3 regions of the Janthinobacterium sp. 17J80-10 genome follow, and region 2 is predicted to be linked to each of the others. Evidence: predicted binding sites of a transcription regulator. Region 2 holds the regulator's gene; each other region holds the start of a gene.

Region 1 (9,542 bases), 300 kb from region 2:
CGCGGCGGCGTTGAGGGCGGCGCGCAATTGCGCATTGGCGCCGACGCCGCCGGCGATCACCAGCCGCTTCATGCCGGTCTGCTTCAGTGCGTCGATGCATTTGGCTACCAGCACATCGACGATGGCATCGACGAAGGCGCGCGCAATGTTGGCCTTGTCCTGCTCGCAGATGTTGGCCGGGTGCTTTTTCACCAGCGTCAGCACTGCCGTCTTCAGGCCGGAAAAGCTGAAATCCAGGTTCTTCGAGTGCAGCATCGGACGCGGCAGCTTGTAGGCGGTCGGGTCGCCGAACTCGGCCATGCGTGAAATCGCCGGCCCGCCGGGATAGCCCAGGCCCAGCAGCTTGGCCGACTTGTCGAAGGCTTCACCGGCGGCATCATCCACGGTTTCTCCCAGCAGGGTATAGCGGCCGATGCCGTCGACCTGCATCAACTGGGTGTGGCCGCCTGACACCAGCAGCGCGACAAAGGGGAATTCCGGCGGATCGCTCGCCAAAAGCGGCGACAGCAGATGGCCTTCCAGGTGGTGCACGCCGAGGATGGGCTTGTCCAGCGCCAGCGCCAGGCCGCAGGCAACCGAGGCGCCGACCAGCAGCGCGCCGGCCAGGCCCGGGCCCTGCGTATAGGCGATGGCGTCGATGGCGGTCAGCGGCTCGGCGCTTTGCTCCAGCACTTGCTCCAACAGCGGCAGGGCGCGCCGGATATGGTCGCGAGAGGCCAACTCCGGCACCACGCCGCCATAGGCCTCGTGCATCGCGACCTGCGAATGGAGGGCGTGACCGAGCAAGCCGCGTTGTGTGTCATACAACGCAACGCCAGTTTCATCACAGGAGGATTCGATGCCAAGGACAAGCATGGGAAGAGGTGAGGTTGGTGCGATTCTTGCGTGCGATTGTAGCGTATTATGCCGGGATCGGCTTTCCCCTGTTGTACTGGTTATTGGTAATTTATAAAGATGCAGGCTTCATCCAACGAACTCCGATCGCTGCGCATTGTCGTGGTCAATAGCGTCGTGCCGCCGGAAGACGAGCACAACGACGCCGCCTGGGCGGCGGCAGAGCGCGCGCGCGCTCTGCGTATTGGCTTGCTCGAAGCTGGTTACAACATCATCGCCGTGTTCCCGGCCGATATGCACCTGCCGGAACGGGTCGCCCAGCTGCAGCCGGACATGATCATCATCGACGCCGAGTCGGATGCGCGCGACGTGCTCGAGCACGTGGTGGTGGCGACCCGCGAGGCGCGCCGGCCGATCGTCCTGTTTACCGAAGATGACGACAAGTCCAGCATGGAGGCGGCCATGGATGCCGGTGTGTCGGCCTACGTGGTGGCCGGCCTGCATGCGGAACGCGTCAAGCCCGTGCTCGACGTGGCGCTGGCGCGCTTCAATGCCGAGCAAAAGCTGCGCGCCGAGCTCTCCGATACCAAGCTCAAGCTGGCCGAGCGCAAGACCATCGAGCGCGCCAAGGGCCTGCTGATGGAGCGGCACAAGCTGAGCGAACCCGAGGCCTATGCCAAGCTGCGGCGCCTGGCCATGGACAAGAACCTCAAACTTTCCGACCTCGCCCAACGCATCATCGACGTCGCCGATCTGCTGGGTTGAGACGGCCGTTTTGCCCCATTGTCATTGCCCTTGTTTGATGCGGTGCACGGCAAAAGTGCGCAATTTCCCTGGTTTCGCCCGGGTTTTGCCCGAATTGCCTGCTCTGCGGCTGGCACGCCAATTGCACTAACCCTGGAGAAGATGGCTGCACGGCCAATGTGGGCGGTGCAGCCGGGACAAAGGTGTCCTGGTCGATCGAGCTGCGCTCGCATTGACCGGACGCCTTTTTGTTTGTCCGCGCACAAGCTTATCAGTGGGAGCAGCAATGACAGAACATGGATTGGGCAAAGCACCTGCCCGGATTGCCGGTGCTCCGGAAAAGCAGGAGGTGCGAGTCGGGTTCATGCCACTGACCGATTGCGCGCCGGTGGTGATGGCAGCCATTCTCGGCTTTGACAGGAAGCACGGCATCAAGATCGTGCCAACCCGCGAGGCTTCGTGGGCCAGCGTGCGCGACAAGCTGACAAGCGGCGACCTGGATGCCGCGCAAGCCTTGTATGGCCTCGTATACGGCGTGCACATGGGGATCGGGTGCGGCCGGCGCGACATGGTAGTCTTGATGACCCTGAATCGCAACGGCCAGGCGATCACTCTTGCGAACCACGTCGCCGGCAAGGGTGTTCTCGGCGGCGCGGGGCTGGCCCGGCTGATCCGGCAGGAGCCACGCCGCTACGGCGCCTATACCTTTGCGCATACCTTCCCTACAGGCACGCATGCCATGTGGCTGTATTACTGGCTGGCTGCGCATGGCATTCATCCGCTGCGTGATGTACGTCTGGTGACGGTGCCGCCGCCGCAGATGGTGGCAAATATGGCCGTTGGCAATATCGACGGCTATTGCGCCGGCGAGCCATGGAACCATCGTGCCATCGCGGACAATGTCGGCATTACCGCTGCCGCCAGCCAGGATATCTGGCCCGGTCATCCGGAAAAAGTGCTGGGTGCCAGCGCCGATTTCGTGCGCCGCTACCCCAATACCGCGCGCGCATTGACGGCTGCCGTGCTGGAAGCTTGCCGCTGGATCGATGCATCCCCGGCCAACAAGCTGCGCGCCGCCGAGACCATTGCCGCCAAGGCGTATGTCAATACCTCGGTCAATATCATCAGCCCGCGCATCCTTGGCCTTTACAGCGACGGCGCAGGCGGCAGCCGCGAAGATCCGAACTGCATGGCCTTCCATCAGGACGGTGCAGTGAATTTCCCTTACCTGTCGGATGGCATGTGGTTCCTGACGCAGCACAAGCGCTGGGGCCTGCTCAAGGAACATCCGGATTACCTGGGTGTGGCGCGTGCGATCAATTGCATCGACCTTTACTGCGAGGCCGCCACCATGGCGGATGTGGCCGTACCTGTCGATGCCATGCGCAAAAGCGTCCTCATCGATGGCATTACCTGGGATGGCAGTGCGCCTGCCGCTTATGCGGATAGCTTTGCAATCAGCTTTGCCGGGCTGGTTGCCGCCGCTGCCTGAGAACCCAGTTGCTGCGCCATTTTGAGGCGGCGCACGAAAATGGCGCAAAAAAACGGTCGCTCGTGAAGCGGCGAAGCAGGAAAAAGTAATGGATCAGGCTGGCACGTCAATTGCATAGCAATAGGCAAGCGCCAAAGCTGGTGCAGCAATCAACGATCTTTCCTGCCAACGAAGGCAGGAGGGATCCGGGACAAAGGTGTCCGAATCTTGCAGGGTTTCCCTGCACGGTCCGGGCGCCTTTTTTTATTTGGATTTTAAGGTTTGCATTTCTTCCCAGGGAGACCAGCATGACAAAGAAAGACGACAGCACAGATATCACCCGCCGCTCCATCCTGAAGGCTGGCGCGGTCATGAGCGCCGGCGCATTCGGTGGCCTGGCCACGGGCGGCGTGTGGGCGGCCGGTTCTGACAAGCCGGAAAAGGAAGAAGTGAAGATCGGCTTTATTCCGCTGACCGACTGCGCCTCGGTGGTCATGGCCTCGGTGCTCGGTTTCGACAAAAAGTATGGCGTCAAGATCATTCCAACCAAGGAAGCTTCCTGGGCCGGCGTGCGCGACAAGCTGGTCAATGGCGAGCTCGACATGGCGCATGTGCTGTATGGCCTGATCTATGGCGTGCATCTGGGCGTATCTGGCCCGAAAAAGGACATGGCAATCCTGATGAACCTGAACCATAACGGCCAGGCCATTACGCTGTCGAAAAAGCTGGCCGACAAGGGAGCTGTCGACGGCCCCTCGCTGGCCAAGGTGATGGCAAACGAAAAGCGCGAATACACCTTTGCGCAAACTTTCCCGACCGGTACCCACGCCATGTGGCTGTATTACTGGCTGGCGTCGGCCGGCATCGACCCATTCAAGGATGCCAAGGCCATCACTGTGCCGCCACCGCAAATGGTCGCCAACATGCGCGTCGGTAACATGGATGGTTTCTGCGTCGGCGAGCCTTGGGGGCACCGCGCGATCATGGATGGCATTGGCATTACTGCCGTCACCACCCAGGATATCTGGAAAGACCACCCGGAGAAGACCCTGGGCACCACCGCCGAATTCGTCAGCAAGTATCCGAACACTGCGCGCGCGGTGATGATGGCCATCATCGAAGCTGGCAAGTGGATCGACGCCGGCTTGCAGAACAAGCTGAAGATGGCCGAAACCGTGGCACAGAAATCCTACGTCAATACCAGTGTCGATGCGATCAACCAGCGCATCCTGGGACGTTACCAGAATGGCCTGGGCAAGACCTGGGATGACCCGAACCACATGAAGTTTTTCAACGACGGCCAGGTGAACTTCCCGTACCTGTCAGACGGCATGTGGTTCCTGACGCAGCACAAGCGCTGGGGCCTGATCAAGGACCATCCGGACTACCTTGGTGTGGCCAAGCAGATCAACAAGATTGATCTTTACAAGGAAGCGGCCTCGGCGATGAAGGTCAGCATCCCCAAGGATGTCATGCGGACAAGCAAGATGATCGACGGCGTGGTCTGGGACGGCAAGAATCCGGCCAAGTATGCCGACAGTTTCAAGATCAAAGCGTAATTCACATTATCTGGAGCCATCATGAGTGCCGTTATGAATAACCTGATGAATGAGCCGGCAGCGCCGGTTGCCGAATCGCCGCCCGCCAGGGCAGTCAAGCCCGCCGTTGCGGAAAAAGCGCCCACTCTCGCTGCTGCACCGGTCCAGGGCAATGGCCGGAAAATCTCGTTCAAGCCCTTCCTGCTGGCGGTGTTGCCGCCGATCCTCGGCCTGGCGTTGCTGGTCCTGATCTGGGAAATCGTCGCCGCAAAAAGCAGTGGTATCCCGACGCCGCTGGTGACGCTGAAGGCAGCGATCGTGCTGTTTTCAGATCCGTTCTACCGCAACGGTCCGAACGACCAGGGCATCGGCTGGAACATCCTGATGTCGCTGGAGCGTGTCGGCACCGGTTTCGGCCTGGCTGCGCTGGTCGGCATTCCGATGGGCTTCATGATCGGGCGCTTCAAGTTCTTGTCGGGCATGTTCAATCCCATTATCAGCATCCTGAAACCGGTGTCGCCGCTGGCCTGGCTGCCGATCGGCCTGCTGGTCTTTAAGGCCGCCAACCCGGCCTCGATCTGGGCCATCTTCATCTGCTCGATCTGGCCGATGATCATCAACACGGCCGTTGGCGTGCAGCGCGTGCCGCAGGATTACATGAATGTGGCGCGGGTGCTGAACCTGTCTGAATGGAAGATCGTCACCAAGATCCTGTTTCCTTCCGTGCTGCCGTACATGCTGACCGGCGTGCGCCTGTCGATTGGCACGGCCTGGCTGGTGATTGTCGCCGCCGAAATGCTGACCGGTGGCGTGGGGATCGGCTTCTGGGTCTGGGATGAGTGGAATAACCTGAACGTGCCGCACATCATCATCGCGATTTTCGCCATCGGCGTGGTGGGGCTGCTGCTGGAACAGGCACTGGTCGCAATCGCCAAGGCGTTCACTTACGAAGAAGTACGCAGCTGACCTGCACCCAAAAAGGAAAACATCATGGAAAAGCTGAACAACAAATTTATCGAAATCGCCCAGGCGGAAATGTCCTTCACCACCAGGAAGGGCGTGTTCCACGCGCTGAAGGATGTCAACCTGACGGTCAAGAAGGGCGAATTTGTCACGCTGATCGGCCATTCCGGTTGCGGCAAGTCGACCCTGCTCAACCTGATTGCCGGCCTGCTCACTGCCACCGGCGGCACGCTAATCTGCGCCAATCGCGAAATCAGCGGGCCTTCGCCGGAGCGCGGCGTGGTATTCCAGAATCACTCGCTCTTGCCGTGGCTGACCTGTTTTGAGAATGTCTACCTGGCAGTCGAGCGGGTCTTCGGCGCCACAGAGTCACGCGCGCAGCTGAAAGAACGCACCAGGCAGGCACTGGCGCTGGTCGGACTGACCCACGCGGAGCAAAAGCGCCCGAACGAAATCTCCGGCGGCATGAAGCAGCGCGTAGGCATTGCGCGTGCCTTGTCGATGGAGCCGAAGGTACTGCTGATGGATGAACCATTTGGCGCCCTGGATGCGCTGACCCGGGCGCACCTGCAGGACGAGCTCCTGAAAATCGTCGCCAAGACAGGCTCGACGGTCGTCATGGTCACCCATGATGTCGATGAGGCAGTTTTGCTGTCGGACCGCATCGTGATGATGACCAACGGGCCCGCCGCGACCATCGGCGAGATCCTGCAAGTCGACCTGGCGCGTCCGCGCGAACGCGTGGCGCTGGCGCAGGATGCGCAATACATGCAATACCGGACGGCGGTACTGGAATTCCTGTACCACCGCCAGGCCCATCCGTCGATGAAAGAGGCGGCGTAGCAGGGGCGAGGTCTTTAAAACTCTTCCCAGTCATCGTGCCCGCCTGCGCTTGCCAGGGCCAGTTTTCTTTCAGGCGCGGGCGCAGGTTCTGCAGACAATGTTGTTGCATGCCCCCGATGACCCATGCCATCGAGCTTGAAAATGCTGACGGCCTTTGAAAGGCCGTGCGCCTGATCCTGCATGCTTTGGGCAGCGGCGGCGGCCTCTTCGACCAGCGCCGCATTCTGTTGCGTTACCTGGTCCATCTGGCTGACCGCGACATTGATCTGTTCTATCCCGGCAGTCTGCTCGGTGCTGGCGGCGGTGATGTCGCCCATGATGTCGGTAACACGCTTGATGCTGGCGAGAATTTCATTCATCGTACTTCCGGCCTGGTCCACCAGCCGTGCACCGGTATCGACTTTTTCCACCGAGTCGCCAATCAACACCTTGATTTCCTTGGCGGCGGAGGCCGAACGCTGCGCCAGTGTGCGCACTTCGGTTGCGACCACGGCAAAACCGCGTCCCTGCTCGCCGGCCCGCGCCGCTTCCACGGCAGCGTTGAGTGCCAGGATATTGGTCTGAAAAGCGATGCCGTCGATGACGCTGATGATATCGACGATCTTCTTGGAAGAGGCGTTGATGGAACTCATGGTGTCGACCACTTGCGACACGACTGTGCCTCCCCGCATGGCGACCTCTGATGCAGAGGCCGCCATGCGATTTGCCTGGTGGGCGTTATCGGCATTTTGCTTGACGGTGGCAGTCAGCTGTTCCATCGAGGAGGCGGTTTCCTCGAGAGAGCTTGCCTGTTCCTCCGTTCGCGACGACAGGTCCTGGTTGCCAACGGCGATCTGGCCGGAGGCGGTCACGATCGTGTCCGTGCCGGTTCTGACTTCAGCGACGATTTCAGCCAGGCTGTCACGCATTTTCTTCAAGGCAGCCAGCAGGCTTGCCTTGTCCCCATTCTTCAGGCGGATAGGCACAGCCAGGTCCCCGCCGGCAATTCTGCCCGCAATATCGACCGCATCGTCCGGTTCGCCGCCAAGCTGTGCGAGCAGGCGTCGCGTGATTAAAAATGCGGCAACGACCCCGATCGCGCCTGCCGTGCCACCCAACAGGAGAATGAGCGAGAATGCATTATCGATGCCGGCCTTGATGTCACTGCTGCTCTCGGCGACAATCTTGCGCTGTAGCGCCGCCATGGCATTGATCTGTTCCTGCAATGCCGTCAGCCGCGGCAGTGTCTCGGCATTGAAAAGTTGTTGTGCCTCGGCCTGCTTTTCTTCTTTCAGCAGTTTTCCTACACTGGTGAACGAAGCGACATAGGCGGCGCGTGCCGCCGTTATCCGCGCCAGCATCTCCTTGCCTTCCTGGAGGTATATCAGGCGGTCCAGCGTCGCAATTGCATCGCTGATGATTTTTTTGTTGGCGTCGATATGTTCGTAGATTTTTGCCTGTTGCGCCTTGTCCTGGGCAATAAACAGTTGCATGGTCTGGCGGGCATTCTCGCGCGTCATTACATTGATGGTATTGGCTGCGTCAGCTTTGACCCAGTCTGCTTCGATGATTTTTTTGCTGATCCCGCCAATGATTTCAAGGCGCGTCAGGGCAATGGCGATCAATACCATCATCATCAGTATCACCAGGCCAAAGCCCAGTCCCAGGCGCGTACCGACCCCAATTTTTTTCATTGTCATATCCTCCCCCGTTTTTAGTATGTACTGCAAAAAACTTTTTTAATTTTTTAAGAATGCACCTTCTGCAAGCAGCGCCGGGATGTTATCGCCGGGCACAGGCCTGCTGAAATAGAATCCCTGGATCTCGTCGCACTCATGGGCTTCCAGAAAATCCAGCTGCTCCTGGTTTTCCACGCCTTCGGCAATCACGTTCAGGTTCAGCGTGTGGGCCAGTGCAATCACCGCCTTGACGATGGCGGTATCCTGGGAACTTGAGCCGATGCCTTCGACAAACAGCCGGTCAATCTTGAGGCTATCGAGGGGGAATTTGCTGAGATAGTTAAGCGAGGAATAACCCGTGCCGAAATCGTCCAGGGATATCCGCACCCCCAGTTTTTTCAGTTCCAGCATGGTCGCAACGGCTTCCGGGGCATCCTGCATGATGACGCTCTCGGTAATTTCCAGGTCGAGGAGCGTCGGATCGATGCCGGTGTCGAGTATGGTTTGCCGCACCAGGCCGACCAGGTCATGATGGCGGAACTGCCTTGCCGAGAGATTGATGGCGATATTGACCGGGCGCGCCCCGGCGGCTTGCCAGAGCCGGCCTTGCATGCAGGCGGCATGCAATATCCATTTACCCAGGGGGAGGATCAAGCCGGTTTCTTCTGCAACTGAAATAAATTTACAAGGCGACACCAAGCCGTGATCGCGATGCCGCCAGCGTACCAGCGCTTCAACGCCGACAATTTCGCGTGTGCGCAGGTTGACTTTGGGCTGGTAATACAACACCAGCTCGTCGCGGCTCAAGGCCTGGTGCAATTCCGCTTCCATCGCATGACGTTCGCGATTGTGGGTGCGAATTTCCTCGGTAAAGAAATGGTAGTTGGCGCGGCCATTTTGCTTGGCGCGGTACATCGCCATATCGACATTTTTCAGCAGGATCTCTTCATCTGCCCCATCTTCGGGAAACAGGCTGATGCCAATGCTGGCGCCGATGTACAGATCCTGATTGGCGATAAATACTGGCTGCGCCAGTGCATCGAGGATCTTGCATGCCACCAGCGAGACATCATCTTCGGTACCAATATCGGCGATGACCACCACGAATTCGTCGCCGCCGAGCCTGGCCACGGTATCGGTCAAGCGCACGCAGGCGCGCAGCCGGGCGGCGACCGCCTGCAGCACTTCATCGCCGATGGCATGCCCGAGGGTGTCATTGATGACCTTGAAACGGTCGAGATCGAGCAGCAGCACGGCCACTCTCAAACCGGTGAGACGTCCCGATGCAATCGCCTGCTTCAGGCTTGCGCTGAGACGATGCCTGTTGGCTAATCCCGTCAAAACATCATGGTTGGCGTGATATTCGAGCAGTTGCGCATATTGCATGCGCGCCGCGTCGACGCGCAATGCGGCCATGCCGTACGACAGGTTGTCCGCCAGTTCTTCGGCAATCGCCAATTCGTCCGGCGTGAAAACGCCACTTTCCTGCGA
Region 2 (9,542 bases):
GCTGGATGCGCGCGGCTTCCGCGAAGAGGATTTCGCCCGCTCGCATCCCGGCGGCGCGCTCGGCCGCCGACTTTTGACCCATGTGCGCGACGTCATGCGTAGCGGTGCTGCGGTTCCCGCCGTGACCGGAGGACTGTCGCTGTCGGCCGCACTGATGGAAATCAGCCAGAAAGGCATGGCCATGACCGCCGTCGTCGATGATGCCTTCCGCCCGATCGGCGTCTTCACCGACGGCGACTTGCGCCGCATGCTCGAACACACACAGGATTTCAGCAAGCTGAAAATCGCCGACGTCATGCATGCCAATCCGCGCACGATCGGCCCTGACCAGCTGGCGGCGGATGCCGCCCAGATCATGGAGCAGTTCCTGATCAACCAGTTGCTGGTCACCGACACCGATGGCAAGCTGGTCGGCGCGCTCCACATCCACGACCTGACACGAGCCAAGGTAATCTGATGGAACACCAGGCAAGCGCGCGCGCAGCACGAATCAGGCTGATGATTTTCGATGTCGACGGCATCCTCACCGACGGCAGCCTGCACTATGGCCCGGAAGGCGAAGTCATCAAGACGTTCAACGTCCTGGACGGCCATGGCATCAAGCTGCTGCAGCAATCCGGCGTGGCCACTGCCATCATCAGTGCGCGCCAGTCAGCGCTGGTGGTACGCCGGGCCAGTGATCTCGGCATCACCCATGTATTCCAGGGCGTGCACGACAAGCGCGCCGCCTTCGAGCAATTGCTCGACAAGACAGGCATTGCGCCAGAAGCTTGCGGCTTTGTCGGCGATGACGTGATCGACTTGCCGATCCTGTTGCGCGTCGGTTTTGCCGCCAGCGTGCCCAATGCTCATCCCGAAGTGAAAAGCCGCGTGCATTTCATTACCAAGGCGGCCGGTGGCGACGGCGCTGCGCGCGAACTGTGCGATTTCATTTTGCATGCCCAAGGCAATTACGAAGCGGCGCTCGCGCCCTACCTGGCATGAAAGACCGGCGCGCCGCGGCCAACCGCTTCCAGCTTGGGCTGGTGCTGGCGCTCGCCGCATTGCTGGCGCTCGGCAGTTTCTGGCTGCTCGACGTCATGCGGCGCGGCATTGAAGACAGTCTGCCTGCGGTGCAGCGCACCGAACCCGACTATTACGTCGAGCGCTTTAATTTTGTCAGGCTGGCGAAAACCGGCGAAGCCCGTTATCACATTGCCGGCGAACGCATGACGCATAACCCGCAGGACGATTCCTATGAAATTGCCCGTCCGGTCATGAAAGCCCTGAGCGCAAAACGTCCGACGACCACGATCGTGGCCGAACGGGCACTGGCCAACAGTGACATGAGCCAGGTGCGCCTGTTTAACAACGTGAAAATGGAACGCCCCGCATCAACAAGCTCGCGGCATTTGCGCCTGATCTCGGAATATATGCTCGTACTGCCGGATGACGACACCATGAAAACCGACCGCCCAGTGGAACTTGTTTCCGGCACCACCGTTTTGTACGGTACCGGCATGTTTGCCAACCACGCGACGGGAGAATTTAGCCTGGCAAGCAAGGTTCGTGGCACCTTGCAACCCCGAATGACACAATGAAGCAAGTCATTTCCAATGCATCACTGGATTTCTTTCCCATGAAACGATTTTTCTTCTTATCGCTGTTTGCGCTCAATATGCTGGCGACCGGCATTGCCTATGCTGAAAAAGCCGATGCTGACAAACCCACCAATGTCGAAGCCAACCAGATGGCTTACGATGATGTCCGCCAGGTCAATACCTTTACCGGCGACGTCGTCCTGACCCGCGGCACGCTCATCATGAAAGCGCACAAGATGGTGGTAACGCAGGATCCTGCGGGATACCAGTTTGCCACCCTGCACGCAGGCCAGGGCAAACCGGCCAGCTTCCGGCAAAAGCGCGACGGTGGCGCGAACCTGTGGATTGAGGGTGAAGCAGAACGCATTGAATACGACAACAAGGCCGATGTCGCAAAACTGTTTTCCAAGGCCAAAATGCGCCGCCTCGAAGGCACCAAGGTCACCGACGAGGTCGAGGGCGAATTCATTTCTTATGATAATCGCACGGAATTTTTCGCTGTCAACAACACCTCCTCCGATAGCAGCAAACCCGGCGCCGGACGTGTCAAGGCGGTCATTCAACCGCGCAACGAAGCCAAGAAATGAACCAGGAATGATCAGCATGAGCAGCAAACTTCTTGCCCGCGGATTACAGAAAAGCTATGGCGCGCGCCAGGTATTGCGCGACGTTTCTCTGGAAGTGGGCAGCGGCGAAGTGGTCGGCTTGCTTGGCCCTAATGGTGCCGGCAAGACCACCGCTTTTTACATGATCGTCGGCCTGGTGCCGTCGGATGCGGGCGATATCGAGCTCAACGAGGTGAGCATTTCCCGCTTGCCGATTCACCGGCGTGCCAACCTCGGCCTGTCCTACCTACCCCAGGAAGCCTCGGTTTTTCGCAAGTTGACGGTGGCGGAAAATATCCGTGCCGTGCTGGAACTGCAGCGCGATGATGGCAAGCCATTGTCGAAAGCGGTTATCGAAGAAAAGCTCGACCTGTTGCTGGCAGAGCTGCAGATTGAAAAGCTGCGCGACAGCCAGGCCCTGTCGCTTTCCGGCGGCGAGCGCCGTCGCGTAGAAATCGCCCGGGCACTCGCAACCAGCCCGCGCTTCGTGTTGCTGGACGAACCCTTTGCCGGTGTCGACCCGATTGCCGTGATCGAAATCCAGCGCATCGTGCGCTTTCTCAAGGAACGCGGGATTGGCGTGCTGATCACCGACCATAATGTGCGTGAAACGCTGGGCATTTGTGATCGCGCCTATATCATTAACCAGGGTGTCGTGCTGGCCAGTGGCCGCCCGGATGACATCATCGCCAACGAGTCGGTGCGCCGGGTCTATCTTGGCGAACATTTCAGGATGTAAGCAAGCGGCATCGCCATGAAACAGTCACTTCAGCTACGCGTATCGCAGCATCTGGCATTGACGCCGCAGTTGCAGCAGTCGATCCGGCTGCTGCAATTGTCGACGCTGGAATTGCAGCAGGAACTGGAACATATCCTGGCTGACAATCCCATGCTCGAGCGCGTTGACGATCCGCTCGACCATTCGGTGCGCCTGCTTGCCGATGGCGCCATCAACCAGACCAGCAGCCCGGCGGAAAAGTCCGCCGCCGAAGATGCGCCGGCGGCCGATGGCGAAACTGCCTATGAAGGCGCAGAAGGCGGCGAGGCGGCGGATGGCGGCAATGGCGAGGCCGACTGGAGTTTCGACGATGTCGCCCGCACCGGCAAGAACCCTGAAGACGACGACTCACGTCCGCAACTGGAAGCGCACCACATCACGTTGCGCGAACACCTGCTGGAACAGATGCGCCTGACCAGCCATGAGACGCGTGATCGCGCCCTGATGGAATTGATCATCGACGCCATTGACAACAATGGCTACCTGGAAGAGCCGCTCGAGGAAATTCATGCGCGCTTGCCTGCCGAGCTGGAAATCGATCCGGAAGAATTGGCCATCGCCCTGAAACTGGTGCAAAGTTTCGAGCCGGCCGGCGTCGGCGCGCGCGACGCCGGTGAATGCCTCGCACTGCAAATCCGGCGCATGCCGAAAGTGCCGATGGTGACACGACGCATGGCGCTGACCATCGTCGAAAAGCACCTCGGCCTGTTTGCGCAGCGCGACTTCAACAAGCTCAAGAAACTGCTCGATTGCGATGACGAGGATTTGCGCGAAGCACAGTGCATCATCCGCCAGTGCAACCCCCATCCCGGGGCTGTCTTTGCCAGCGATGCCGCCGACTATGTCGTGCCGGACGTAATCGTCAAGCGCGGCAAGAACGGCTGGCAAGTCATGCTCAATCATGATGTGATGCCCCGGCTTCGCGTGAATGCCTTGTACGCGAATATCCTCAAGCAAAACAAGGGTGAGGGCTCACTCACTTCGCAATTGCAGGAAGCAAAATGGCTCATCAAGAACATGCGCCAGCGCTTCGACACGATCCTGCGGGTTTCTCAAGCCATTGTGGAGCGACAACGCAATTTCTTTTCGCATGGCGCCGTCGCCATGCGCCCTCTTGTCTTGCGCGAAATAGCTGATACACTAGGTTTACACGAGAGTACTATTTCTCGTGTAACAACGCAGAAGTACATGCTGACGCCGCATGGCATGTTTGAGCTGAAGTATTTCTTCGGCAGCCATGTCGCCACAGAAGCCGGCGGCGAAGCTTCATCAACGGCGATACGGGCGTTGATCAAACAATTGATAGGAGCTGAAGACCCCAAGAACCCCCTCTCTGACAGCAAGATTGCAGAAATGCTGGGGGAGCAAGGCATGGTCGTTGCCCGGCGCACTGTGGCCAAGTACCGCGAAGCCTTGAAAATCCCGCCAGTCAACCTGCGCAAGTCCTTGTAGTAGTCCTTGCAGTATTTGTTGTATTCGTTGCTGTGTTCAGGCGACACGCACTTGCCTTTGTCGACCGTGAACCGCCAGTGACCTTATTTTAAGGAGCGCTGTATGAATCTGACCATCAGTGGACATCATCTCGAACTGACCCCTCCTATCAGGGAATATGTGCATGCCAAGCTGGAGCGCATCAGGCGCCACTTCGACCATGTCATTGATGCTGCGGTCATCCTCACCGTGGACAAACTTGCAGAGAAAGACAAGCGCCAGCGGGCTGAAATCACCTTGCGCATGCGGGGCAAGGATGTCCATGTGGAATCCATCGCGCATGACCTTTATGCCGCAATCGATGGGCTGGTCGACAAACTCGACCGTCAGGTCCTCAAGTACAAGGCCATCCTCCAGGATCACCAGCACCAGGCCATCAAGCACTTGCCGGAATCCATGACGGCCGCACCGGAAGAATAAAACCGGCGCAATCAACTTCTGCAAATGTAACCAGGGGCGCGCCAAGCGCCCTTTTTATTACCCGATCATGAACGACCATATCCTGACCCGCATCCAGCATCGCACTGGCATGCTCACCCTGAACCGCCCGCAGGCACTGAACTCGCTGTCACTGGAAATGGTGCGCGCCATGACGCGCGCGCTGCTGGACTGGCGCGATGACGATGCAATCAAGGCGGTGTTCATCCACAGCAATAGTGAAAAAGCCTTTTGCGCCGGCGGCGATATCCGTTTTTTTTACCAGTCCGGGCAAGCCACGCCACAGCAAGGCAGCGCCCTGATAGAGGATTTTTTTACCGAGGAATATGCGCTTAACCGGCTGATCCATCACTACCCCAAGCCCTACATCGTGCTCATGGATGGCATCGTGATGGGTGGCGGCATGGGCATTGCCCAGTGCCACTCAGCCGGAAGGCTGCGGATCGTCACTGAACGCAGCAAGCTCGCCATGCCCGAAGTGAATATTGGCCTGTTTCCGGACGTCGGCGGAAGTTATTTCCTGTCGCGTGCGCCGGCTCAGATCGGCACCTGGCTGGCCCTGACGGCCAATCCCGTCGGCGCCGCCGATGCCCTGCATGCGGGGCTGGCGGATGTGTTTATTCCGGCGGAGCGGCTGGCGGACCTGCACGCCTTGGCGGGCACAGGCGACGGCAACGATATCGACCAGGACGTGCGCCACTTTGCCGCGCAATTTTCTGCAGGCGACACCGGCGAACTGGCACGGCAGCGTGACGCCATCGACCACCACTTTTCCTTTGACGACGTGCCATCGATCATGGATTCGCTGGCCGGCGATGCCTCGGCGTTTGCGCAGACCACCCTGGCAACCATGCAAAAGCGCTCGCCGCTCATGCTGTGCGTGACCTTGCGGCAGTTGCGCGCGGGCGCCGGCATGACATTCGAAGAGTGCCTGCGCATGGAACGTTCGATGATGCGCCACTGCTTCAAGCAGGGCGAGGCCTTCGAGGGCATCCGTGCCGCCGTGATCGACAAGGACTTGTGCCCGGCATGGGGATCGCCCTCGCCGCAAGCCGTCAGCGCAGAAATGGTGGCAGGATTTTTCCAGCCTGCGTGGCCGGCGCATGCGCACCCGTTGCGCACTTGGCTCTAGAGGCCGCGGGCTTCAGATCTCGTCGATCATGAACAGGCGGCGGTGTTCGCGCATGGCGTAGCGATCCGTCATGCCTGCGATATAGTCGGCAACCTTGCGCGCCTGCCGTGCCGGATCGCCGCCAGCCACCTGGTAGTCCGGCGCCAGCAGGCGCGGCTCTGCCATGAACGTCTCGAAAAGCTCGCGCACGATCCGTTTGGCCTTGCTGGTCATGCGGTTGACCTGGTAATGCCGGTACAGGTTCTCGCGCAGGAAACGTTTGAGCAGCAACTCTTCCTTGCGCATGGCATCGGAAAAACTGATGAGTGCGGGCGCGTTGCGCACCTGTTCGAGGCTTTGCACGCCAGCATCCTGAATTTTTTGTCCGGAAGTGCTGATCAGGTCGACGATTAGGGTATTGATCATCCGCCGCACGGTCTCGTTGATCATCCGCCGCCCGCCGATACCCGGAAACGCAGCTTCCGCCTCGCGCCGATGGCGCGCGAAAAAATCGATTTCGTCGAGCTGCTCGATGGTCAGCAAGCCTGAGCGCAAGCCATCGTCGATATCATGGTTGTTGTAGGCGATTTCATCGGCGAGGTTGGCCAGTTGCGCTTCCAGGGTTGGCTGCTTCTTTTCCAGGAATCGCTGCCCGAGCTCGCCCAGCATGTGCGCATTCTGCGAGGAACAGTGCTTCAAAACGCCTTCGCGCGTTTCAAACATCAGGTTTAATCCATCGAATGCGCCATAGCGCTCTTCGAGCTTGTCGACCACCCGCAGGCTCTGCAAGTTGTGTTCGAAGCCGCCATATTGGTCCATGCAGGCGTTGAGGGCATCCTGCCCGGCGTGGCCGAACGGCGTATGCCCGAGGTCGTGGGCCAGCGAAATCGCTTCAACCAGGTCTTCATTCAGGCGCAGATTGCGCGCGATCGAGCGGGCAATCTGTGCCACCTCAATGCTATGCGTCAGGCGCGTGCGGAACAGGTCGCCTTCATGATTGACGAACACCTGGGTCTTGTATTCCAGGCGGCGAAAGGCGGTGGAGTGGACGATGCGGTCACGATCGCGCTGGAACTCGGTACGCGAGGTGGCGGGCGATTCGGCGAAACGCCTGCCTCGCGATGTCGCGGAATGTGCCGCATAGGGAGCGAGGTAGGCTTCGAGATTCATGTCAGCCGATGCAGGCGTTGATGCTTTCAATCAGGATTTCCTGAGGCACCGTGGTGATGACGGCAGTCCCCAGGGGCTTGAGAAGAATGAACTTGATCTGCCCGGCCTCGTTTTTCTTGTCGACTTGCATGAGTTCGATCCAGCGCGCGGCGCCAAGGTCAGGTGCGCGCACCGGCAAGCCTGCTGCGCGCACCAGCGCCGCAATACGCTCTTTTGCGGCAGCGTCGATGTAACCCAGGCGTTGCGACAATTCTGCAGCCATGACCATGCCACAGCCGACCGCTTCGCCATGCAGCCATTCGCCATAGCCAAGCCCCGCCTCGATTGCATGGCCGAAGGTATGGCCGAAATTGAGGATGGCGCGCAAGCCGCCTTCCCGCTCGTCCTGGCGCACCACGTCTGCCTTGATCTCGCACGAACGCTGGATGGCATAGGCGATCGCATGGGCATCACGCGCCATGAGCTTGGCGATGTTCGTTTCAATCCAGTCGAAAAACGCGGCATCGATAATTGCGCCATGCTTGATGACTTCTGCCATGCCGGCCGATAGCTCGCGCGACGCCAGGGTATCCAGCGTCAAGGTATCGGCGATCACGGCTTGCGGCTGGTAAAAGGCGCCGATCATGTTCTTGCCCAGCGGATGATTGATGCCGGTCTTGCCGCCCACCGAGGAATCCACTTGCGCCAGCAGCGTGGTCGGCACTTGCACGAAAGGCACGCCACGCATGTACGTGGCCGCGGCAAATCCTGTCATGTCGCCGATCACGCCGCCACCGAGCGCCACCAAGGTTGTCTTGCGGTCGCATTTTTGCGCCAGCAAGACATCGAAAATGCGCATCAGGTTTTCCCAGGTTTTCTCCTCCTCCCCATCAGGCAGGATAATCGTTGTCACCTGTTTGCCGGCAGCTTGCAGCGAAGACGTCAGCCGCTCCAGATAAAGCGGTGCCACAACCGTGTTGGTGACAATCGCGGCGCGGGGGCCGGCGATATGGTGCCCCACCACATTCGGATTTGCCAGCAAGGACTGGCCAATCGTGATCGGGTATGCGCGTTCGCCCAGATCGACCTGCAATTCAATGGGCGTAAAAGACTGGTTGGACATGGTTATCTCAGAAAAAACGGTCGTTCAGGCTTCCGGGGCGGCTTTCGCCTGCTCTGCCGCTTCCAGCCGTTCGAGTTCGGTCAGAATGGTCTGTACCAGTGATTGTACGTTAGGGCGACCGGTTTCGACGACCAGGTCCGCCACTTCGAGATAGAGCGGTTCACGTATACGTGCCAGTTCCTCAAGGCGGGCGCGCGGATCCGCAGTCTGCAGCAGGGGCCGGTTCTTGTCATGGCTGGTACGCTGCAAAATGCTCGAGATGCTGGCACGCAGGTAGATCACCACGCCCCCAGCTTTCAGGCATGCCCGGTTTTCCGGCTTGAGGATGGCGCCGCCCCCTGTGGCCAGGACGATGCCTGGCTGTGCAGTCAAGTCGCGGATGGCTTCTGTTTCGCGCTGGCGAAAACCTTCCTCGCCCTCGATCTCGAAAATCAAAGGAATAGAGGCGCCGGTACGCGCCTCTATTTCATGATCCGAATCGATGAAACGCCGATTGAGTTTTTTGGCAAGGGCACGGCCGACGGTAGTCTTGCCTGCGCCCATGAGGCCGACGAGGAATATATTTTTGTTCATACAATTCAGGGCTGGAAACGCAATTTTATTGCTTTTCCCTCATTCGCGCGAGCCCAGACCCTGAATTGTGAAACGTTCTCTCGCTGATTACCGTACCGACAGCTTGTCACTCAGGATCTTCGGCGTCAGGAAGATCAGAAGTTCGGTCTTGTCATTGGTACGGCTGGTGGTCTTGAACAGGTTGCCCAGGACAGGAATATCGCCGAACAATGGCACTTTGGAGACTGAGTCACGCTCAACCTGCTGGTAAATACCGCCCAACACGATCGTGCCGCCATTTTCAACCAGCACTTGCGTTTTTACGTGCTTGGTGTCGATCGCAAAACCGGAAATCGTTTGCTGGCCGACGCTATCCTTGTTCACATCGACATCCAGAATCACATTGCCATCCGGCGTAATCTGCGGGGTTACTTCGAGTTTCAGATTGGCTTTCCGGAAGGCGACAGAAGTAGCACCACTGCTGGTCGCTTGCTGGTATGGCAATTCCGTACCCTGCTCGATCAAGGCTTTCAACTGATCAGCAGTCACGATACGCGGGCTGGAGATAATCTTGCCCTTGCCATCCGCTTCCAGGGCCGATAGTTCCAGGCTAATGAAGCGCGTTGCGGCGGCATTGAATAATGATACCGCGATGGTACCTGCGGTATTGCCGAGCAAGCCATTAGCCGGCAAATTCACGTTATTGCCATTCACT
Region 3 (9,542 bases), 1.0 Mb from region 2:
ACTACTGCAGCCGCATGTAGCAGCACAAGACGCCGGCGACGCCCGCTTCGTCGCCCCCGGTGCGCCGCGCTCGATCAAGGTCGGCATGCGTTACCACTTTTAGGCGCCGCGCATACCCGCTTACTTCTGCATCACATCCCTGATTGCCAGGCGCAGCGCCGCGAGGACCTTCGGGTCGGCCGGCGTATGCGTGCCATCCTGCACCCAGCGCAAGTCGGCATGCGGCATGAAGCGCTTCAGGCGTTGCGCATTTTCAGGCGGGCAGACCAGATCATGCGTGCCATGGATCAGGATGGTCGGGATATGCGCAGTGCGTCGCGCGCATCGAAACAGCGCGCGTTCGCTGGTGAAACAGGCTTGCGACAGGTAATGCGCCTGCAAGCGGTACTTCGTAATCGTCTGCGCCAAAACGCTTTCCGGCGGCGTCGATCCTAGGCCGCCAGGCACCGTCCGTGAATTCGCGAGTTGTCCCGTTTGCGCAGCCGAAGCCATCATCCGGCGCATGATCGCTTCTTCATAATCGTGCCAGCGGCGGGCTGCATCATTGCGCTGTTCACATGTTCCGTTTTGTAACAGGCCTGTCAGAGATTGGAGCACATTGCGCTGTTGCGCCACGGACCAGCCGGCCGTAAGGCGAGCCCAGGCATCAGGCACTTCAGCTTGCAGGGACTGAAAAAAACGGTGGACCTCGCGTGCGCTTGCCAGAAATGCACCGCGCAGCACCAGCCCGTGCACGGCCGCCGGATAGCGCCCGGCATAACTCAACCCGAGCGTCGCGCCCCATGATCCGCCCACCACCAGCCAGCGCGGAATGCGCAGGTGAACGCGCACCTGTTCGATATCTTCAACCAGGTGCGCGGTGTGATTGTGCGCGGTTTCGCCCAGCGGCACACTCTTGCCGGCGCCGCGCTGATCGAGCAGCACCACGCGCTGGCGCGACAGGTCGAACCAGTCCAGCATCGCCGGCTTGCAACCGCTGCCGGGGCCGCCATGCAGCACCACGGCCGCCGGCGCGCCCGGTTCGCCATATTGGGCGCAATACAGGCGATGGCCACCGCCGACCGCGATATGGCTTTCGCAAAATGGCGCCCTGATGTGCGCCGGCATGGAATTTGCGTTGATAGGCATGGTTGCGAGCAGTTGAGGTCAAGAAGTCATTCAGCCGTAAGCAATCAAGAAATGTACCTACACCAATCAATCATAGGAGATCACCATGCAATGGACCAAGCCTGAATTCACCGACTTGCGCTTCGGCTTTGAAATCACGATGTACATCGCCAACCGTTAATCCGCAGGCGACGGCACGGCTCGGCAAGCTGCCGGACCGTGCCGGCAGCATTATTCACTGAATACTGTCCCGACTGGCGCATCATGAAAATCATCGTACTGGGATCATCCGCCGGCGGCGGCTTCCCGCAGTGGAATTGCAATTGTCGAAATTGCGCAGGCGTTCGCACAGGCGCCATCCGGGCGCAGGCGCGCACGCAATCATCCATCGCCGTGTCGAGCAATGGCAGCGACTGGCTCCTGATCAACGCCTCACCCGACATCCTGGCGCAAATCAGGGCAACGCCGGCATTACAGCCGAAACGACACGCCCGCGACACCGGCATCAAGGCGGTGCTGCTGATGGATGCCCAGATCGACCATGTCACCGGACTGCTGATGCTGCGCGAAGGCGCACCGATCCCGCTGTACTGCACACCTTCAGTGTGGGACGACCTGACCGACGGCTTGCCACTGGTGCCGGTCCTGTCGCATTACTGCGGCGTGCAATGGCATCCGATCGCAGTCGGCGGCGATGGCAACGCGGAAAGCAATGCCTTCCAGGTGCCGGCGCTTGACGGCATCCGTTTGACACCATTGGCCTTGCTGAGCAAGGCCCCCCCTATTCACCGCACCGCGAACAGCCCCTGCCCGGCGACAATCTCGGCCTCATGATCGAAGATACCACGACCGGCAAGCGCCTGTTCTATGCGCCGGGACTTGGCCAGATCGAGCCGCATGTGCAAGCCGCAATGCAACAGGCCGACTGCGTGCTGGTCGACGGCACGCTCTGGACCGCCGACGAAATGATCCGCCAGGGATTTTCGAAAAAAATGGCGGCCGACATGGGCCACCTGCCCCTGTCCGGCGCCGGCGGCATGATCGAGCTGCTCGACGCCATCGGCGGGCAGCGCAAGATTCTCATCCACATCAACAATACCAATCCGATCCTCGACGAGGATTCGGTCGAATGCGCGGACCTTGCCCAACGCGGCATCGAGGTTGCCTACGACGGCATGGAGATCTCATTATGAATACCGCCATCCAGAATGACACTGAAGCCAGGCAGCCGTGGAGCCGCGCCGAGTTCGAGCGCCGCCTGCGCGACAGGGGCGAGGCTTATCATATTCACCACCCCTTCAATGTCAGCATGCGCGAAGGGCGCCTGAGCGCCGATCAGATACGCGGCTGGGTTGCCAACCGCTTTTACTACCAGGTCAAGATCCCGCAAAAGGATGGCGCCATCATCGCCAATTGCCCGGACCGCGAAACGCGCAGGAAGTGGGTGCTGCGCATCCTCGACCACGATGGCTGGGAGGACAACCCGGGCGGCATCGAAGCCTGGTCCCGGCTGGGCGAAGCCGTCGGCATCGACCGTGACCTGCTGTGGTCGCAAAAGCTGGTCGTGCCGGGGGTGCGCTTTGCGGTCGACGCCTATGTCAATTTCGCGCGCAGTGCGCCGTGGCAGGAAGCGGTGTGCTCGTCGCTGACGGAAATGTTCGCGCCGAAGATCCACCAGGACCGGCTTGCCACCTGGCCGCAGCATTATCCGTGGATCGAGCCGGCGGGATTGCAATACTTCCGCAGCCGCATTTCGCTGGCCGAGCGCGACGTGGTACACGGCTTGCAAGTCACGCTGGACCATTTCACGACGCACACGCAACAGCAGCGCGCGCTGGAAATCCTGCAATTCAAGCTCGACGTGCTGTGGTCGATCTCGGACGCGATCGCACTGGAGTATCCGTGAAGCGCGTTTTACCCTAGTTGCCTTGCCTGCCACGCCTGAAAGGTGAATGATGAATGCCCTGTCTGCCACGCCCAAGCTCTCCCGGCTGTTCCGCCTGCAATGGGAGCCGACGCAAAACAATTATGTCTTGCTCTACCCGGAGGGCATGGTCAAGCTGAACCAGAGCGCCGCTGAAATCCTGAAGCGCTGTGACGGCGCGCGCGACATCCCCAGGATCGTCGACGACCTGGAACAGACCTTTGCCACCACGGGACTTTCCGGGCAAGTCAACGATTTCCTGCAATCGGCCCACCAGCGAGGCTGGCTTGTCTAGCGCCAACGCAATCGACGCCGGCGCCGCCGGACAGAGTGCAGCCGTCAGGCCGCCCTTGTGGCTGCTGGCCGAGCTGACCTACCGTTGCCCGCTGCATTGCGTGTTCTGCTACAACCCGCTGAACTATGCCGAGAACCGCAATGAACTGAGCACTGCGCAGTGGATCGACGTCATGCGCCAGGCACGCGCGCTCGGCGCAGCGCAGCTCGGCTTTTCCGGCGGCGAGCCATTGTTGCGCGACGACCTGGAAGAGTTGATCGCCGAAGGCTACCAGCTCGGCTACTACACCAACCTGATCACGTCCGGCATCGGCCTGACCGAGGCGCGCATTGCGCACATGAAGGAACTCGGCCTCGACCACATCCAGTTGTCGTTCCAGGACTCGACCCGCGAAATGAACGATTTCCTGACCAGCACCAGGACTTTCGACCTGAAGTCGCGCGTGGCGAAATTGATCAAGCAATACGACTACCCGATGGTCCTGAACGTGGTGCTGCACCGCTACAACCTCGACCATGTCGGCCGCATCATCGACATGGCGCTGGAAATGGGGGTCGAATACCTGGAACTGGCCAATACCCAGTACTACGGCTGGGCGCTGGCAAACCGCGCGCAGCTTTTGCCGACGCGCGAGCAGCTGGAGCGCGCGGAAAGCGTGGTCAATGCCTATCGCGCGAAGATCGGCACGCAAATGCGCATCCTGTTCGTGGTGCCGGATTATTTCGAGGAGCGCCCAAAGGCTTGCATGAATGGCTGGGGCTCGGTGTTCCTTGCGGTCGCAGCCGATGGCGCGGCGCTGCCCTGCCATGCGGCCAAGTCGCTGCCCGGCTTTGATTTTCCCAATGTGACGCAGCAGGACTTGCGCACCATCTGGTATGACAGCGACGCCTTCAACCGCTACCGCGGCGATTCGTGGATGAAGGATCCGTGCCGCACCTGCCCCGAAAAAGAAAAGGACTTTGGCGGCTGCCGCTGCCAGGCGCTGGCCCTGACCGGCGCGGCCGAGAATGCCGACCCGGTGTGCGCCAAGTCGCCCCACCATGACCAGGTCAAAAACATCGTCCTGCAGGCGCAGCAGTCGAAGACTGCGGCGGCCAACCCGCAGCCGCTGCTGTTTCGCAGCGATGCGAACTCCCTGAGGAACAGTCTTGGGGCTGAAAAAAACGCCGGCTGACGGCGCTGGCGGCGCAGTCGCCCGGGCCTGTCCATCGGTGGATGAAATGCGCCGGCCGTAGAGTCTTCTGGCACGGCGATTGCATTTGTCATGTTTCCACAACCATAGGAGACAGACATGCCATTCCACCCCACCTTGCCGCGCCTGGCCGCAGCCCTGCAGCTGGCCTGGCCGCTGTTATGCGCGCCGGCGCTGGCCGCGCCGTTTGCCTACGTGCCGAATGAAAAATCCGGCACGGTCAGCGTCATCGATACTGCAAGCGATTCTGTGGTCGGCGAGATTGCGGCCGGCCAGCGGCCGCGCGGCATCGCCATCGACACTGCCTCGGGTGCCCTGTTCATCACCGATGCCACTGCCAGCGCGCTGCTGATGATCGATACAGCCGAACGTCGCGTGCTGCGGCAGGCGCCGCTGGGCGCATCGCCCGAAGGCGTGAGCCTCTCGCCGAACCGCAAGCTGGTGGCCGCCGCCGTCGAGGAAAGCAATAGCGTCACGCTCAAGGATGCCGTCAGCGGCGCGCACATCGCCGATATCAAGGTCGAAGGGCACAACCCGGAGCATGCGGTATTTTCCCCCGATGGCCGCGAGCTCTACGTCAGCGCCGAAGATGCCGAACAGATCGACATCATCGACGTCGCCAGGCAGCGCCAGGTGGCGTCGGTCGCGGTCGGCCGGCGCCCGCGCGGCATCGGCTTTTTGCCCGATGGCAGTCGCGCCTACGTCGCCTGCGAACTGTCCGACACGGTGTATGCAATCGACGTCGCCAGCCGCAAGGTCGTCGCCACGATTGCTGCCGGCAAGAGCGCCAACGGGATCACGGTCCATCCCAGCGGCAAGCGAGTCTATGTCTCCAACGGCCGCGACGCCACGGTCATGGTGATCGATACCGCCAGCAACAAGGTGGTCAACACCATCGCTGTCGGCAAGCGCCCATGGAACATGGCGCTGACCCCCGACGGCAACAAGCTGTATGTCGCCAACGGCCGCTCCAACAGCGTGTCGGTGATCGATACCAGGACCGGGTGCGTCACTGCCGAGATCACGGTGGGCGAATTGCCCTGGGGCGTGGTCATCCGGTAAGTAAAAAAAGGGCCGGTGATGCGAATCACCGGCCCAAACTGTCTAAAGAGACAGGGAGACTAATTCTTTGCCGTTTTTTCTTGCTTCCTTCTGATTACTTGCCGGCCAGCTTGAAGACCCAGACCGAACCGCCCTGTTCGAGGAAGTTCACCTTCTTGGCGACTTCGCCACCCCACAGCGGCACGGCGCCGCCCCAACCGGACACCACTGCGACGTACTGCGTGTCGCCTTCCTTCCAGGTCACCGGGGGCGCGACCACGCCGGAGCCGGTCTGGAACTTCCACATTTCCTTGCCGGTCTTGGCGTCGACTGCTTTCAGGAAGCCTTCCGGCGTGCCGTAGAACACCAGGTCGCCAGCGGTGGCCATCACGCCCCCCCACAGCGGCGCATTGTTCTTGACTTCCCAGACAATCTTGCCGCTCTTCGGATCGACCGCGCGCATGACGCCGATATAGTCTTCGTTCAATGGCTTGATGGTGAAGCCAGCGCCCAGATAGGCGGCGCCCTTCTTGTAGGCGACCGGCTCGTTCCAGATATCCATGCCCCATTCGTTGGCCGGCACATAGAACAGGTTGGTCTTCGGGCTATACGCCATCGGCATCTGGTTTTTGCCGCCCAGGAAAGATGGCGCCGAGAACACGGTCTTGCCCTTCTTGCCATCCTGTCCCTTGGTCGGGTCGCCCGGGCGGCCTTCCGGAATCAAGTTTGGCCGGCCGGTCTTCAGGTCGATGCTGGAAGCCCAGGTGATCTTGTTGACGAACGGGAAAGCATTCTGCAATTTGCCATTCTTGGCATCGATCACGTAGAAAAAGCCATTGCGGTCAGCCTTGCCGCCCATGCGCTTGCCATTCATGTCGAAGGTGATGAATTCATTGACACCATCAAAATCCCAGCCATCGTTGGGCGTGGTCTGGTAATGCCACTTGATCTTGCCGGTCGCGACATCGATGGCCACCGTCGAGGCCGAATACAGGTTGTCGCCGGGACGCAGATGGCTGTTCCACGGCGCCGGATTGCCGGTGCCGAAATAAGCCAGGCCGGTGGAAGCATCAAAGGTGCCGCCGAGCCAGGTGGCAGCGCCGCCCGATTTCCACAGGTCGCCCGGCCAGGTGGCGTTGGTGGTGCCGGAAATGCCATTCTCGATTTCCTTGCCATCCTTGTCGTACTTGTAGCCCATGTGGCCTTCGACCATCGGCCGTACCCAGACCAGTTCGCCGGTGCGCGGATTGCGCGCCTCGACCCGGCCGATCACGCCGAATTCACCGCCGGAGACACCGGTCAGGAGCAAGCCCTTGGCAATCAGCGGCGCTGCCGAAGCCGAATAGCCGGCGTGGTAGTCGTCGATCTTTTCCTTCCAGACGACTTCGCCGGTATCCTGGTTCAGGGCCACCAGTTGCGCGTCGAGCGTGGCGAAGATCACCAGGTTGTCATACAGCGCCGCGCCGCGGTTGATGACGTCACAGCAAGGCATGATGCCGTCCGGCAGGCGGTGCTCGTATTTCCACAGCTTGGCGCCAGTCTTGACATCCAGCGCATAGATCCGCGAGTAGGAGGCGGTGACGAACATCTTGCCGTTGTAGATGACCGGCTGCGATTCCTGGCCGCGCTGTTTTTCGCCGCCGAACGAAAACGACCATGCCGGCACCAGTTTCGAGACGGTCTTGGAATTGATCTGGGTCAGCGGCGAAAAACGCTGGCCCTGCTGGCCCATACCCCAGGACAGCACATTGTTCGGCGCCTTGGCGTCGTTTTCAATCATCGCATCGGTCACGCCTGCGGCGTGTACTGCGGCTGACGCGAACGAGACCGCCAGCGCGGCGCCGATCACGGAAATGTTGAATTGCTTTTGCATACCTATCTCCTTTGAGTACTATGAATGCGTTATTTTTTTAGTTGATGCGGTTGAGTAGCAGCGCGCCCTGCTTGTGACAAGGCGCGCCCTACCGTTTCACACCATTTCAGTGTTTAGAAAAAGCCCAGCGCCTTCGGGCTGTAGCTGACCAGCAGGTTCTTGGTTTGCTGATAGTGTTCCAGCATCATCTTGTGCGTCTCGCGGCCAATGCCCGACTGCTTGTAGCCGCCGAAGGCCGCATGCGCCGGATACAGGTGGTAGCAGTTGGTCCACACGCGCCCCGCCTGGATGGCGCGGCCAACGCGGAAGGCGCGCGAGCCGTCGCGGGTCCACAAGCCGGCGCCCAGGCCGTACAGCGTGTCGTTGGCAATCGCCAGCGCCTCGGCTTCATCCTTGAAGGTGGTCACCGATACCACCGGCCCGAAGATCTCTTCCTGGAAGATGCGCATCTTGTTGTTGCCGGCAAATACCGTCGGCTTGACGTAGTAGCCGCCGGCCAGGTCGCCCGCAAGCTTGTTCTGCTCGCCGCCGATCAGCACCTCGGCGCCTTCCTGGCGGCCGATGTCCATGTACGACAGGATCTTTTCCATCTGTTCATTGGAGGCCTGGGCGCCGATCATGGTGCTGCTGTCGAGCGGGTTGCCCTGCTTGATGGCGGCTACCCGCGCAATGGCGCGTTCCATGAATTTCTCGTAGATCGATTCCTGTACCAGCACGCGCGACGGGCAGGTGCAGACTTCACCCTGGTTCAGGGCAAACATCGCAAAGCCTTCCAGGCACTTGTCGAAGTAATCGTCATCGGCATCCATGATGTCGGCGAAGAAGATGTTGGGCGATTTGCCGCCCAGCTCCAGCGTCACCGGGATGATGTTTTGCGCGGCGTATTGCATGATCAGGCGGCCGGTGCCGGTTTCGCCCGTGAAGGCGATCTTGGCGATGCGCTTGCTGGTGGCCAGCGGCTTGCCCGCTTCCAGGCCAAAGCCGTTGACGATGTTGAGCACGCCCGGCGGCAGCAGGTCGCCGATCAGTTCGATCAGCACCAGGATCGAGGCCGGCGTTTGCTCGGCCGGTTTCAAGACCACGCAATTGCCGGCGGCCAGCGCAGGCGCCAGCTTCCACACCGCCATCAGGATGGGGAAATTCCAGGGAATGATCTGGCCGACCACGCCGAGGGGCTCGTGGAAGTGGTAGGCATAGGTTTCCGAATCGATCTGCGCCACGCTGCCTTCCTGGGCGCGGATGCAGCCGGCGAAGTAGCGGAAATGGTCGATCGCCAGCGGGATGTCGGCCGCCATGGTTTCGCGGATGGGCTTGCCATTGTCGATGGTCTCGGCGGTGGCGATCAATTCCAGGTTCGCTTCCATGCGGTCGGCCATCTTGTTGAGGATGTTGGCGCGCTCGGTGAGCGAAGTCTTGCCCCAGGCAGCGCGGGCAGCGTGGGCAGCGTCCAGCGCCAGTTCGATATCTTCGGCGGTGGAGCGGGCGATTTCGCAAAACGGCTGGCCGGTGATCGGCGTGATGTTCGGGAAGTACTCACCCTTGACCGGCGCCACGAATTTGCCGCCGATGTAATTGTCATAGCGTTGCTTGAACGGGTTCTTGATCCCCAGCTTGCTGATGTCTGCCAAATTCATTTCTGCCTCCTAAACGATATGAGATGCGTCTGATTTTTTTAAATTAAGTGCGACGAGCGCACAGGGGTTATGGCAAATGCCGTGCCAGCATGGAGACATCGCAAGGAAATTGAAAAAAAATGGCGGAGACGCAGCAGCTGTCTATAGAGCTGCACGCATTTTTTGATGGGGCGACTGGGACCGGAGGAAAAGCGTCAGCGAACGGATTTGTTCACTTTTGGAACAGGCGGGCAAACAGGTGTATCGAATCAATTCAATCCTGCTGTGCGAGGATGGCACAGCAGGTTTTCATCGGGCGTCGGGCGTCCGGCGATTGCGACGTCAACCGCGGCGCGCCGCCTCGATTGTGGCGATGTCGATCTTTTTCATTTCCATCATTGCGTCGAATGCGCGCTTGGCGGCGGCAGGGTCGGGGTCGGCTATCGCCTTGGTCAGCACGATTGGCGTGATCTGCCAGGACAGGCCCCACTTGTCTT

Evidence for each region. The regulator sigma-54, encoded in region 2, starts transcription at its own class of promoters, with help from an activator protein. The targets are predictions, from matches to a motif close to TGGCANGNAANCTGCTTT.
Region 1: the regulator sigma-54 is predicted to act here: its motif matches at 1,710-1,727, upstream of EKL02_RS16255 (CmpA/NrtA family ABC transporter substrate-binding protein).
Region 3: the regulator sigma-54 is predicted to act here: its motif matches at 4,569-4,586, upstream of EKL02_RS13050 (beta-propeller fold lactonase family protein).

Annotation. Positions count from the first base shown of each region.
Region 1 is NZ_CP035311.1:3,653,449-3,662,990, reverse strand. It holds gene tsaD (tRNA (adenosine(37)-N6)-threonylcarbamoyltransferase complex transferase subunit TsaD) at 1-855, opposite strand, end outside; gene EKL02_RS16260 (ANTAR domain-containing protein) at 955-1,599, shown strand; gene EKL02_RS16255 (CmpA/NrtA family ABC transporter substrate-binding protein) at 1,865-3,070, shown strand; gene EKL02_RS16250 (CmpA/NrtA family ABC transporter substrate-binding protein) at 3,358-4,608, shown strand; gene ntrB (nitrate ABC transporter permease) at 4,630-5,553, shown strand; gene EKL02_RS16240 (ABC transporter ATP-binding protein) at 5,578-6,393, shown strand; gene EKL02_RS16235 (methyl-accepting chemotaxis protein) at 6,408-8,066, opposite strand; gene EKL02_RS16230 (EAL domain-containing protein) at 8,112-9,542, opposite strand, start outside.
Region 2 is NZ_CP035311.1:3,954,890-3,964,431, forward strand. It holds gene EKL02_RS17700 (KpsF/GutQ family sugar-phosphate isomerase) at 1-457, shown strand, start outside; gene EKL02_RS17705 (HAD family hydrolase) at 457-984, shown strand; gene lptC (LPS export ABC transporter periplasmic protein LptC) at 981-1,580, shown strand; gene lptA (lipopolysaccharide transport periplasmic protein LptA) at 1,619-2,167, shown strand; gene lptB (LPS export ABC transporter ATP-binding protein) at 2,184-2,924, shown strand; gene EKL02_RS17725 (RNA polymerase factor sigma-54) at 2,940-4,415, shown strand; gene raiA (ribosome-associated translation inhibitor RaiA) at 4,518-4,874, shown strand; gene EKL02_RS17735 (enoyl-CoA hydratase/isomerase family protein) at 4,942-6,024, shown strand; gene EKL02_RS17740 (deoxyguanosinetriphosphate triphosphohydrolase) at 6,037-7,173, opposite strand; partial or broken gene aroKB (bifunctional shikimate kinase/3-dehydroquinate synthase AroKB) at 7,175-8,848, opposite strand; gene pilQ (type IV pilus secretin PilQ) at 8,936-9,542, opposite strand, start outside.
Region 3 is NZ_CP035311.1:2,906,046-2,915,587, forward strand. It holds gene EKL02_RS13015 (TonB-dependent receptor) at 1-103, shown strand, start outside; gene EKL02_RS13020 (alpha/beta fold hydrolase) at 121-1,128, opposite strand; gene pqqA (pyrroloquinoline quinone precursor peptide PqqA) at 1,214-1,288, shown strand; partial or broken gene pqqB (pyrroloquinoline quinone biosynthesis protein PqqB) at 1,372-2,300, shown strand; gene pqqC (pyrroloquinoline-quinone synthase PqqC) at 2,297-3,013, shown strand; gene pqqD (pyrroloquinoline quinone biosynthesis peptide chaperone PqqD) at 3,063-3,326, shown strand; gene pqqE (pyrroloquinoline quinone biosynthesis protein PqqE) at 3,319-4,500, shown strand; gene EKL02_RS13050 (beta-propeller fold lactonase family protein) at 4,618-5,580, shown strand; gene EKL02_RS13055 (PQQ-dependent methanol/ethanol family dehydrogenase) at 5,675-7,432, opposite strand; gene adh (aldehyde dehydrogenase) at 7,546-9,066, opposite strand; gene EKL02_RS13065 (VOC family protein) at 9,388-9,542, opposite strand, start outside.